DNA from 2 places in the Thermoanaerobacterium sp. PSU-2 genome. Region 1 is predicted to be linked to the other one. Evidence: predicted binding sites of a transcription regulator. Region 1 holds the regulator's gene; the other holds the start of a gene.
What was found. The regulator HrcA, encoded in region 1, represses chaperone genes, less so after heat shock. The targets are predictions, from matches to a motif close to ATTAGCACTCANNNNNNNTGAGTGCTAAT.
Positions count from the first base shown of each region.

Region 2: a site for HrcA is predicted at 3,815-3,843, ahead of groES (co-chaperone GroES). Genes of this name have one in related genera too.

Region 1 covers NZ_MSQD01000006.1:57,302-63,018, reverse strand. The annotation lists gene lepA (translation elongation factor 4) at 1-944, shown strand, start outside; gene hemW (radical SAM family heme chaperone HemW) at 931-2,067, shown strand; gene hrcA (heat-inducible transcriptional repressor HrcA) at 2,161-3,195, shown strand; gene grpE (nucleotide exchange factor GrpE) at 3,222-3,821, shown strand; gene dnaK (molecular chaperone DnaK) at 3,847-5,691, shown strand.
Region 2 covers NZ_MSQD01000001.1:149,387-155,103, forward strand. The annotation lists gene guaA (glutamine-hydrolyzing GMP synthase) at 1-143, opposite strand, end outside; gene guaB (IMP dehydrogenase) at 156-1,610, opposite strand; purine riboswitch at 1,694-1,791, opposite strand; gene groL (chaperonin GroEL) at 1,871-3,496, opposite strand; gene groES (co-chaperone GroES) at 3,510-3,794, opposite strand; gene BVF91_RS00880 (hypothetical protein) at 3,994-4,998, opposite strand; gene BVF91_RS00885 (hypothetical protein) at 5,371-5,562, opposite strand; gene BVF91_RS00890 (hypothetical protein) at 5,679-5,717, opposite strand, start outside.

The DNA of each region.
Region 1 (5,717 bases):
GATATAAAAAAGTCACACCAATGGTTTTTTGTGGAATATATCCAGCGGAGGGCGAGGACTATGAAAATCTAAAAGATGCACTTATGAAACTACAATTAAACGATGCGTCATTGACATTTGAGCCGGATACATCTGCAGCTCTTGGATTTGGCTTTAGATGCGGGTTTTTAGGCCTTTTGCACATGGACATAATACAGGAGAGGTTGGAGAGGGAATATAATCTAAATTTGGTGACTACTGCACCAGGCGTTATCTATAAGGTATACAAGACAAACGGAGAAGTAATTGAACTGGATAATCCAGCAAATTTGCCGGAGCCCACGTCCATCGATCATATAGAAGAACCTATAATTACTGCTACAATAATGTCTCCTACAGAGTACGTAGGCCCTATAATGGAGCTTTGTCAAGATAGAAGGGGCGTTTATCAAGGAATGGATTACCTTGAGCCTACTAGAGTGCTTATTAAGTACGATATTCCGTTAAACGAAATAATATATGATTTTTTCGATGCTTTAAAATCCAGGACAAAAGGATATGCTTCATTAGATTATGAGCTAAAAGGCTACAAGACATCAGATCTTGTGAAATTGGATATACTTATAAATGGTGAGATAGTTGATGCTTTGTCTATGATAGTCCATAAGGATAAGGCTTATGAAAGAGCCAGAAAGATGACAGAAAGGTTAAAAGAAAATATACCGCGCCATCTTTTTGAAATTCCTATACAAGCTGCTATAGGTTCAAAGATAATAGCAAGGGAAACTGTCAAAGCATTGAGGAAAAATGTTTTGGCAAAGTGCTATGGCGGAGATGTTACGCGAAAGAAAAAATTGTTAGAGAAGCAAAAAGAGGGCAAAAAGAGAATGAGACAAATAGGGAAAGTTGAAATTCCGCAAGAAGCGTTTATGTCAATCTTAAAGCTTGATGATGACAATGATTAGATCTGGTATATACGTTCATATTCCGTTTTGCAAGAGAAAATGCTATTATTGTGATTTTAATTCTTATGCAAACATGGAAGACAGCTTTTTTTCGTTTAAAAAAGCAATAATAAAGGAGATTAAAACGAGAAAAGAGGAACTTAAAGATATATACACTTCTGTGTATATAGGAGGAGGTACGCCGAATGTCTTGCCTCCTTCATACATCGAAGAAATATTGAGCGAAATTTACGGAAACTACAGCTTAAGCCAAGATGCAGAGATCACCATTGAATTAAATCCTGGCTTAATAGATGAAGAAAAACTTAAGTCATATAAAAAAGCAGGTGTAAATAGAATAAGCATAGGTTTGCAGTCTTGGCAAAACAATTTGTTAAAAGCTATAGGAAGGATACACACGGTAAGTGATTTTATTGAAAATTATGGTTTGGCATCTAAATATTTTGACAACATAAATATAGATATAATGTATGCGCTGCCAAATCAGACTTTTGAAGATTTTAAAGAAACATTGACAAACGTAATCGCATTAAAGCCATCACACATTTCTTGTTATGGACTTATATTAGAAAAAGGAACGATGCTTTACGATATGTATGAAAGAAATGAAGTTAAGCCTGCTGATGATGAATACGAATTGATGATGTTCCACTATGGTGCAGAGCTTTTAGAGAATAGTGGATACAGACATTATGAAATTTCGAATTACGCATTGCCTGGATTTGAATGCCGACACAACAAGCTGTATTGGTTGGATTTGCATTATCTGGGCTTTGGACCTGGGGCGTATTCATTTGTAGGAAATAAGCGATTTGGCAATATAAAAAATGTTAGAAAGTACATAGACGTGATTAATAATGATGGACATGCGGTTGACGATGTTGATGAACTGTCTTTAGAAGATCAAATGTCTGAGTTTATGTTTTTAGGCCTTAGGATGATGGATGGAGTAAATGATAATGACTTTAAAGAGAGATTTGGGAAAAGCATGTTTTCTGTGTTTAAAGATGCTATTTATAAAAATATGGAATTAGGCTTATTAGTTAAAGAAGGAGATGTCCTTAAATTAACATCAAAAGGTGTGGATATATCCAATAATGTGTTTGAGGATTTTTTGTTTTAAAGTATTGACAAATATCCACAATAGTGGTATTTTTAAATCGTGATTAGCACTCTCAAGCTAAGAGTGCTAACAATAGAACTTGGGGTGGTGAATATGCCGTTAGATGATAGGAAGAAAAAAATTTTAGAAGCTGTGATTAATGACTATATTTTGACGGCAGAACCAATTGGATCTCGGACAATCGCAAAACGGTATAACCTTGGTGTAAGTTCAGCAACGATCAGAAATGAGATGGCTGACCTTGAGGAGATGGGGTATCTTGAACAGCCTCATACATCTGCAGGTAGAATACCATCTGACAAAGGATACAGATTTTACGTTAATAATATATTAGAGCACTATTTGAATGAAAGTCGTGACGATGAAGTAGAGACAATTGATGAGGTGTTTGCTGAGATAGATGATATAGTGAAAAAATATGCCAGGCTATTATCTACCGTTACTAACCATACTATAGTGGTTAAAATGCCTCGAATTGATGAAAACACGATTAAGCGAATACAGATATTGCCTGTTGATGCAAACAAATTGATACTTCTTGTTATGACAGAATCAGGCATCATGAAAAACTATTTGATAAGCTTAAAGGACAACATTGACAATAATTTGTTTGAGTTTTTAAACAATCTAATCAACAATAAAATGATAGGAAAAAGAAAAAGAGAAATGAATCAGACGTTGAGAGATGAGATAAAAAAAGAGTCTGGCAGTGCTATTGGAATCATAGATAAGATTACAGATACTATCATAAATGGTTTAAAGCAAATGGATGAAACAGACTTGTATTCGGAAGGTATTTCAAATATTCTCAACTTTCCTGAGTACAAGGATCTGTTAAAAGCTAAGATGTTTTTCGATCTGATTGACAATAAAGACATTATGAATTCAGTGTTGGAGCCTTTAGATGATTCCATCGATGTTACTATTGGCAGTGAAAGCAAGTTTGAAGAGATGTGGGACTTAAGCATAATCAAATCTACTTATAAGATAAATGGCGAGATTGTAGGAACTTTTGGCATTATTGGACCTACAAGGATGAATTACAAAAGGCTTATAAACGAAATAAATAATATGTCAAATGAATTGTCGAAAGTCTTATCATATATATATCAAGAAAATAAGAGGTGAAACAATTGGACAGAGAAAAAGATACGATGGTAAATAAAAGCAATTTAGAAGAAGACTTAAAAGACAATACATCCGATGCTAACCGACCTCAAGATGATAATGAAGGTAGCATTGGGACGGAAAATTCCGATCAAAATGAAGAAAAAAACAATGAAGGAGAAATTGAAGAATTGAAAAATAAGCTTAAGCAGAAAGAAGACGAAGCAAATGAATACTTAGAGATGGCTCAAAGATTAAAAGCAGAGTTTGAAAATTACAGAAAAAGGACAGAAAAAGAAAAAGCTGATCTTGTTGAGTATGGCAAAGAACAAGTAATCTTGGAAATACTGCCTGTTGTAGATAATTTTGAGAGAGCTCTCGAAGCATCTCATGGTGACAGTGAAGAAATAGCTTCCTTTAAAGAAGGTGTCAATTTAATATACAGGCAGTTTAAAGGTGTTTTGGAAAAACTGGGTGTTAAAGAGATAGAGTCTTTAGGTCAAATCTTTGATCCATACAAACATCATGCTGTTATGCAGGAAGAGGTAGAGGATAAGAAGGAAAATGAAATAATTGAAGTTTTTCAAAAAGGATACATGTTTAATAATAAAGTAATAAGACCGAGTATGGTCAAAGTAGCAAAATAAAGTATAGGAATAGGAGGAATAGATTATGGGAAAAATTATAGGAATTGATCTTGGCACAACTTTTTCGTGCGTAGCTGTGATGGAAGGAGGACAGCCGGTAGTCATACCAAACTCAGAGGGGGCCAGGACAACTCCATCTGTTGTAGCATTTACAAAAGAAGGTGAAAGATTAGTAGGCCAAGTCGCAAAAAGGCAGGCTATTACAAACCCTGAAAGGACAGTTATGTCTATAAAAAGACATATGGGTTCTGACTACAAAGTAACTATTGATGGAAAGAGTTATACACCGCAAGAGATTTCAGCAATGATACTGCAGAAATTAAAAGCTGATGCTGAAGCGTACTTAGGAGAGAAGGTTACAGAAGCTGTAATAACAGTTCCTGCGTATTTCAATGACAGCCAAAGGCAGGCAACCAAAGATGCAGGTAGGATAGCAGGACTTGATGTAAAGAGGATTATAAACGAGCCTACTGCGGCTTCATTGGCATATGGGCTTGACAAGCAAGGCAATCAGAAGATAATGGTGTACGATTTAGGCGGTGGTACATTCGATGTATCTATACTTGAGATAGGCGATGGGGTATTCGAAGTATTGGCTACAAGTGGTAATAACCACTTAGGCGGTGATGATTTTGACCAGAGGATCATGGATTGGCTGGCAGATAACTTCAAAAAAGAGTATGGGATCGATCTGAGAAACGACAAGATGGCAATGCAGAGGCTTAAAGATGCGGCGGAAAAGGCAAAGATAGAACTTTCTTCTGCTATGACAGCTAACATAAACTTGCCTTTTATAACAGCTGATGCTACAGGCCCTAAGCACATAGATGTAAATCTTACAAGAGCAAAATTTGAGGAACTTATTAATGATTTGGTGCAATCTACTGTTGAACCAGTAAACCGTGCATTAAGCGATGCGAAGCTTAGTCCTTCAGACATTGATAAAGTGATATTAGTCGGTGGTTCGACGAGAATACCATTCGTTCAAGAGACAGTAAAAAGGATAATGGGCAAAGAACCGCACAAAGGCATAAACCCAGATGAATGTGTTGCAATAGGGGCTGCAATTCAAGGTGGTGTATTAGGAGGCGAAGTTAAAGACGTATTATTGCTGGATGTTACACCGCTTTCTCTTGGAATTGAAACAGTTGGTGGCGTATTCACAAAATTAATAGAGAGGAATACTACAATTCCTACAAAGAAGAGCCAGATATTCTCTACTGCTGCGGATGGACAGACATCTGTTGAGATACATGTTTTGCAAGGTGAAAGACCGATGGCTCGGGACAACAAGACACTTGGAAGATTCACATTGACTGGAATTCCACCTGCTCCAAGAGGAGTGCCTCAGATAGAAGTTACATTTGACATTGATGCTAATGGCATTGTCCATGTTTCTGCAAAAGATTTGGGTACAGGAAAATCTCAGAACATAACGATCACTTCTTCTTCTAACTTAAGCGAAGAAGAGATAAACAGAATGATGAATGAAGCGAAACAGCATGAAGAAGAAGACAGAAGGAGAAAAGAAGAGATAGAAGTAAGAAACAATGCAGATTCATTGATATACCAAGCCGAAAAGACCATGAAAGATTTGGCGGACAAGATGACACAACAAGAAAAAGATGATATAAATAAAGAGATAGAAAATGTAAGAAAAGCTCTTGAAGGTAGCGATATTAACGCTATAAAAAGTGCTTCAGAAAAATTGTCACAAGCATTTTATAACGTATCTTCCCGCATATATCAACAAGCAGGCGGCACAGGTCAGACAAATAGCTATAATAGTGGCAGTGGTGGAGCATCTAATAAAGAGAATGTATATGAAGCAGACTATAGGATGGAAGATGACAACAAAGATAATAAATAAGAACCAGGGCAATCCTGGTTCTCATT
Region 2 (5,717 bases), on a different contig from region 1:
TGTCTTTTATCAACTTCTTCTGGCTTTATATTGTACGGAACAATTTCGCAAAACACATTTGCTTCCCTTATTCTCCTTGCAATAAGCTGCGTATATTGGCCGCCAAAATCAAGTATCAATATGACTTCTCTATTAATCCCCATCAAAATCCTCCTTTATTTAATACTATAATTTGGAGCTTCCTTCGTAATAATTATATCATGTGGATGGCTTTCAGTTAATCCCGCATTCGTTATTTTTATAAATTTTGTCTTCGTCCTGAGCTCCTCAATATTGTGGACACCGCAGTAGCCCATTCCAGCCCTTAAGCCTCCGATCATCTGGTAAACAGTATCCTTCAAAGGTCCCTTGTAAGGCACTCTACCTTCTACACCTTCAGGAACAAGTTTTTTCATGCCTTCCTGGAAATATCGATCAGAGCTTCCGCTCTTCATTGCTGATATTGAGCCCATTCCTCTGTATACTTTATAGCTTCTTCCTTGGTATATTTCTACTTCACCAGGGCTTTCCTCGGTCCCTGCAAAAAGACTTCCAATCATCACTGTAGATGCACCAGCAGCAATCGCTTTGACGATGTCTCCACTATACTTTATGCCGCCATCTGCGATTACAGGTATACCATATTTATCGGCTTCCTCCGCACAATCATAAATTGCTGTAATCTGAGGAACTCCGATTCCTGCTACGACTCTCGTTGTGCAAATTGAACCAGGCCCAATGCCAACTTTAACGCAATCAGCACCTCTTTCTATTAAATCTCTTGTAGCCTCTGCAGTCGCCACATTTCCAGCAATAATCTGAAGATCAGGAAATCTATTCTTTATCTTTTCCACCGTATTTAAGACACCGACAGAATGTCCATGAGCCGTGTCAACCACCACAACATCTACATTGGCATCTACCAGAGCTTGAACTCTTTCCATGACATCCGCAGAAACACCTACAGCAGCACCAACAAGCAATCTTCCTCTCGAATCTTTTGCAGAATTAGGATATTCTACAGCCTTTTCAATATCCTTAATGGTAATCAATCCTTTTAAATTGTTGTCATCATCCACAAGAGGCAACTTCTCTATCTTATGCTTTTTAAGTATTTCCCGAGCCTCATCTATAGTAGTCCCAACAGGTGCAGTGACTAAATTCTCTTTTGTCATGACTTCTTTAATCGGCCTGTCTAAATTGCTTTCAAATCTTATGTCTCTGTTGGTGATTATCCCCACAAGTTTACTGCCGACTGTTATAGGCACTCCCGATATTCTGTATCTTTCCATAAGCTCTACAGCGTCTTGTATCTTGTGATCTGGCGTCAAATAGAAAGGATTTGTGATAACACCGTGTTCCGACCTTTTAACTCTATCTACCTCTAAAGCCTGTCTTTCTATGGACATATTTTTGTGTATTATGCCAATTCCTCCTTCTCTTGCTATGGCAATGGCAAGGGAAGATTCCGTCACAGTATCCATTCCTGCGCTGATCAATGGTATATTTAACATTATACTATTTGTAAGGCGTGTTTTAGTGTCAACCTCCTTCGGCAGCACATCAGATTTTGCCGGTATAAGCAGTACATCGTCAAACGTCAGTCCTTCTTTAACAAATTTATCAACCATTTTTATCCCCTTCCTCTAAAATTTATTATGCCTTAGTTTATAATAAAAATGCCCGAACAGAGAATTTCGTTCAGGCAAAAAAGAGTACAACAATAACTCCCCATAGTAAAGAGTTACGGCTCTTTGTAGATACTCCAGTGCCTATTCACCAGATTATATGCGGATAAGATTTTATTATTAAATTACTAAACAATATAACAAATTTAGATGTCCATGTCAACAGTACAAAAAAAATAACCGGGCATCCCCGGTTATTTTTCTTACATCATGTCCATACCTGCTCCTGCTGCTGGAGCTGGTGGATTCTTTTCTGGTATGTCTGCCACAACAGCTTCTGTTGTCAATATCATTGACGCAACAGATGCAGCATTTTGAAGTGCTGACCTTGTAACCTTCGTTGGGTCGACTATACCTGCTTTTAACATGTCTACAAATTCTTCTTTGTATGCATCATAACCAAAAGCAGGATCTTTTGATTCTTTTATCTTCTCAATGATCACTGAACCGTCTACACCAGCATTTCTTGCTATCTGCCTTACTGGTTCTTCTAATGCTCTAAGCACGATCTGAGCACCTGTTCTGAAGTCGCCTTCTAAAGAGTCAACTACTTTTTGTACTTCTGGTATGACATCCAACAGTGCTGTGCCACCGCCAGGAACTATACCTTCTTCCACAGCAGCTCTCGTAGCTGAAAGAGCATCTTCTATCCTATGTTTCTTCTCTTTAAGCTCTGTCTCTGTAGCAGCACCAGCTTGAATTACTGCAACACCGCCAGAAAGCTTAGCCAATCTTTCTTGCAGTTTTTCTCTGTCATAATCTGATGTCGTCTCTTCGATTTGAACTTTTATCTGATTTATTCTGTTCTTTATGTCTGCAGCATTTCCTGCGCCGTCAACTATTGTAGTGTTTTCTTTTGTAACTTTTACTTGTCTTGCACGACCAAGCATGTCTATTTTAGCTTCTTTGAGATCAAGACCTACTTCTTCAGATATTACTTGACCACCTGTCAAGATAGCTATGTCTTGAAGCATTTCTTTTCTTCTGTCACCAAATCCAGGAGCTTTTACTGCAACGCATGTAAATGTGCCTCTTAATTTATTTACTACTAATGTTGCAAGTGCTTCACCTTCAACATCATCTGCAATTATCAAAAGCTTCCTTCCTTGTTGTACTACTTGCTCCAGAAGTGGCAACAAGTCTTGGATATTTGAAAGTTTCTTGTCTGTGATGAGTATTAAAGGATCGTCCAAAACTGCTTCCATCTTGTCTGTATCAGTTACCATGTACTGTGAAATATATCCTCTGTCAAACTGCATTCCTTCAACTATTTCAATAGTCGTGTTCATTGACTTTGATTCTTCTACTGTTATTACACCGTCTTTGCCGACCTTATCCATTGCTTCAGCTATTAAGTTGCCGATCTCCTCGTCAGCCGCTGAAATTGATGCAACATGTGCTATAGAATCTTTTCCTTCTACTGGCTTTGAAATATTTTTTAATCCTTCAACAGCAGCATCGACAGCTTTTGCCATGCCGCGTCTTAAAAGCATTGGGTTCGCACCAGCAGCTAAGTTCCTTAATCCTTCCAATACCATGGCTTGTGCCAATACAGTGGCTGTTGTCGTACCATCGCCAGCTACATCATTTGTCTTTGTTGCAACTTCCTTTAAAAGCTGTGCGCCTTGATTTTCAAAAGGATCTTCTAATTCAATTTCCCTTGCGATTGTAACACCATCGTTTGTAATTGTTGGTGAACCGTATTTTTTATCTAAAACAACATTACGGCCTCTTGGTCCTAATGTTACTTTAACTGTGTTGGCAACAGCATTTACGCCTCTTTCCAAAGCCTTTCTTGCATCTTCACCGTACAAAATTTTCTTTGCCATTTCTTCTACCTCCTTATTCTACTACAGCTAATATATCGCTCTGCCTTAAGAGAAGATATTCTTCTCCATCAAGTTTTACTTCTGTGCCAGCGTATTTTGAGAATATTACTTTGTCTCCAACTTTCACTTCCAACTCGACTCTTTTCCCATCTATGTATTCACCAGAGCCGACAGCAAGTACTTCACCTTGTTGAGGTTTTTCTTTTGCAGTGCCAGGCAATACAATGCCGCCTTTTGTTACCTCTTCGGCTTCAGTAACCTTTACTACAACTCTGTCACCAAGTGGTTTTAATCTCATAATATCCCTCCTCGAATTTTGTTAGCACTCATTCATGGCGAGTGCTAATCATCACACTTTTTATATTAGTTTAATTACAAGTTCATGGCAAACTCCAAATTCCTCTAATTTTTGCCGTTTTAGACGATTATTATAGATTTTTCCCATTTATCTTCTAATTATACGATTAATATTAAATTTACGCAAAAAAATGCAGGCTTTAGCTGCCTGCAACATTATTTACATTGCCATTTGAACTTTGTTGTTTCAGATAATTTATCATGTTGTACATAAACTGCTGCTGTTCTTTCGTAAGCATTGATTTAAGACCGTTTACCACTTCCGACTGCTGCTCTGTAAGTCCAAGATTTTTCGGTACATCGTCCTCCTTTATTTCCCTTTCCACATCATTGCTTTTTACATCTTCCACTATCTCATCACTTACGACATCTTTTGCATCTTTGGTTTCTTCTATCCTTTTATCTTCTTCAGATCTGTCAAACAAATTATACTTCACATCGCCTTTATCGCTTCCTTCCACCTTCTCGCGCCTTGATTCACTATTTTTTGAATTCATAATGCTTTCAGCCTTGTTCAAAGCTTCTACAAGCTTTATGTTTTTTATGATTTTCTCCGCCATATCCTTTTTATCATCTGGAATAACAGGTTTTATCGCTTCAAAAATGTCCAGAATTTTATCTATAATGTTATTTTTATCTCCTTCCACTTCGTATTTTTTCATTTTTTCGTTTAGATTTTGTATCCCTTCATGAAGCTTTATAAATTTGTCTATGATTATCTGCTTATCTTCTTTCATATATGGTTTTACCGCTTTTAACATTCCGATCTGATCGAAGTCATCTTCTTGCATTTCGGCTTCTTGATTAAATTCCATCAACTGTTTGTGGCATTCAAGTATCTCGGCAATTTTTGTGAATATATCTATGTAGTACTGTTCTTTCCTGTGTAGATACGGTTTTACGCTTCCCATAAAGTTTTTGCTTTTCTCTATTATCTCAAATATATCCAAATCGCTTTTCTTCTCGTCGTTCTTTTTACTTTCTGTTTTATCATCTTTATCGTGTTCCACAATTTCCTCCCCTTCTTTTTTCTTTAAAAGCTGCCTTTCTCCTTCAATGCTTAAGCCATCAAAAATTTGAAACCTTATAAAAAATATTATGAAAAGTTCAATTATCAATACCTTTAGTAATTTTTCTTTATCCACGGCAAATCCCCCACTTCTTTAAATACTTCTTAAATAATATATGTATAGGGCAGGTTTATTATCACCTGCCCCATGCTTTTATTTCTTATCCACCACAAAAATACCTGGGACAAACAAGAAGATTATAAGGATCACTATTATGATCCAAATCCATCCACCGCCCCATGCTGCTCCTTTTCCTTCAGGCATATGAAAACCCCCTTCACATTATTTATCGACCACAAATATTCCAGGTACAAAGAGGAAAATTATTAGTATTATGATTATGATCCAGATCCATCCGCCACCCCATGCTGCTCCTTTTCCTTCAGGCATACTAAAAACCTCCTTTATTTTTTGGCCTCAAGGACCTAATACATTATACGTGATGTGTTAAATATTGTTACTGAAATTCATGGTGGCTAATGACCATAAAAAGCGTCTTGCCTTTTTCCGCGGTTTGTCTTGTTGCAAGACGACTAACAAAAGAAAGAAAAACAGCAAATCTTCGAATTCAAACTTTACATCCATTACGACAGTCAATATGACAAAAAAGAATAGAAGCGTATTTCCAGATATATTCATAAGATCAGCTCCATTTAATTTACTTTAATTCATTATATTCTTATTTTTGATTATTGATATTGATTTCGTTTTTTATGTAAAACAAATGGTCCTACCGCAAGATAGGACCATTTACTTTATTTGACTTGATTCAAGAATAATCCCATTCCACCGTC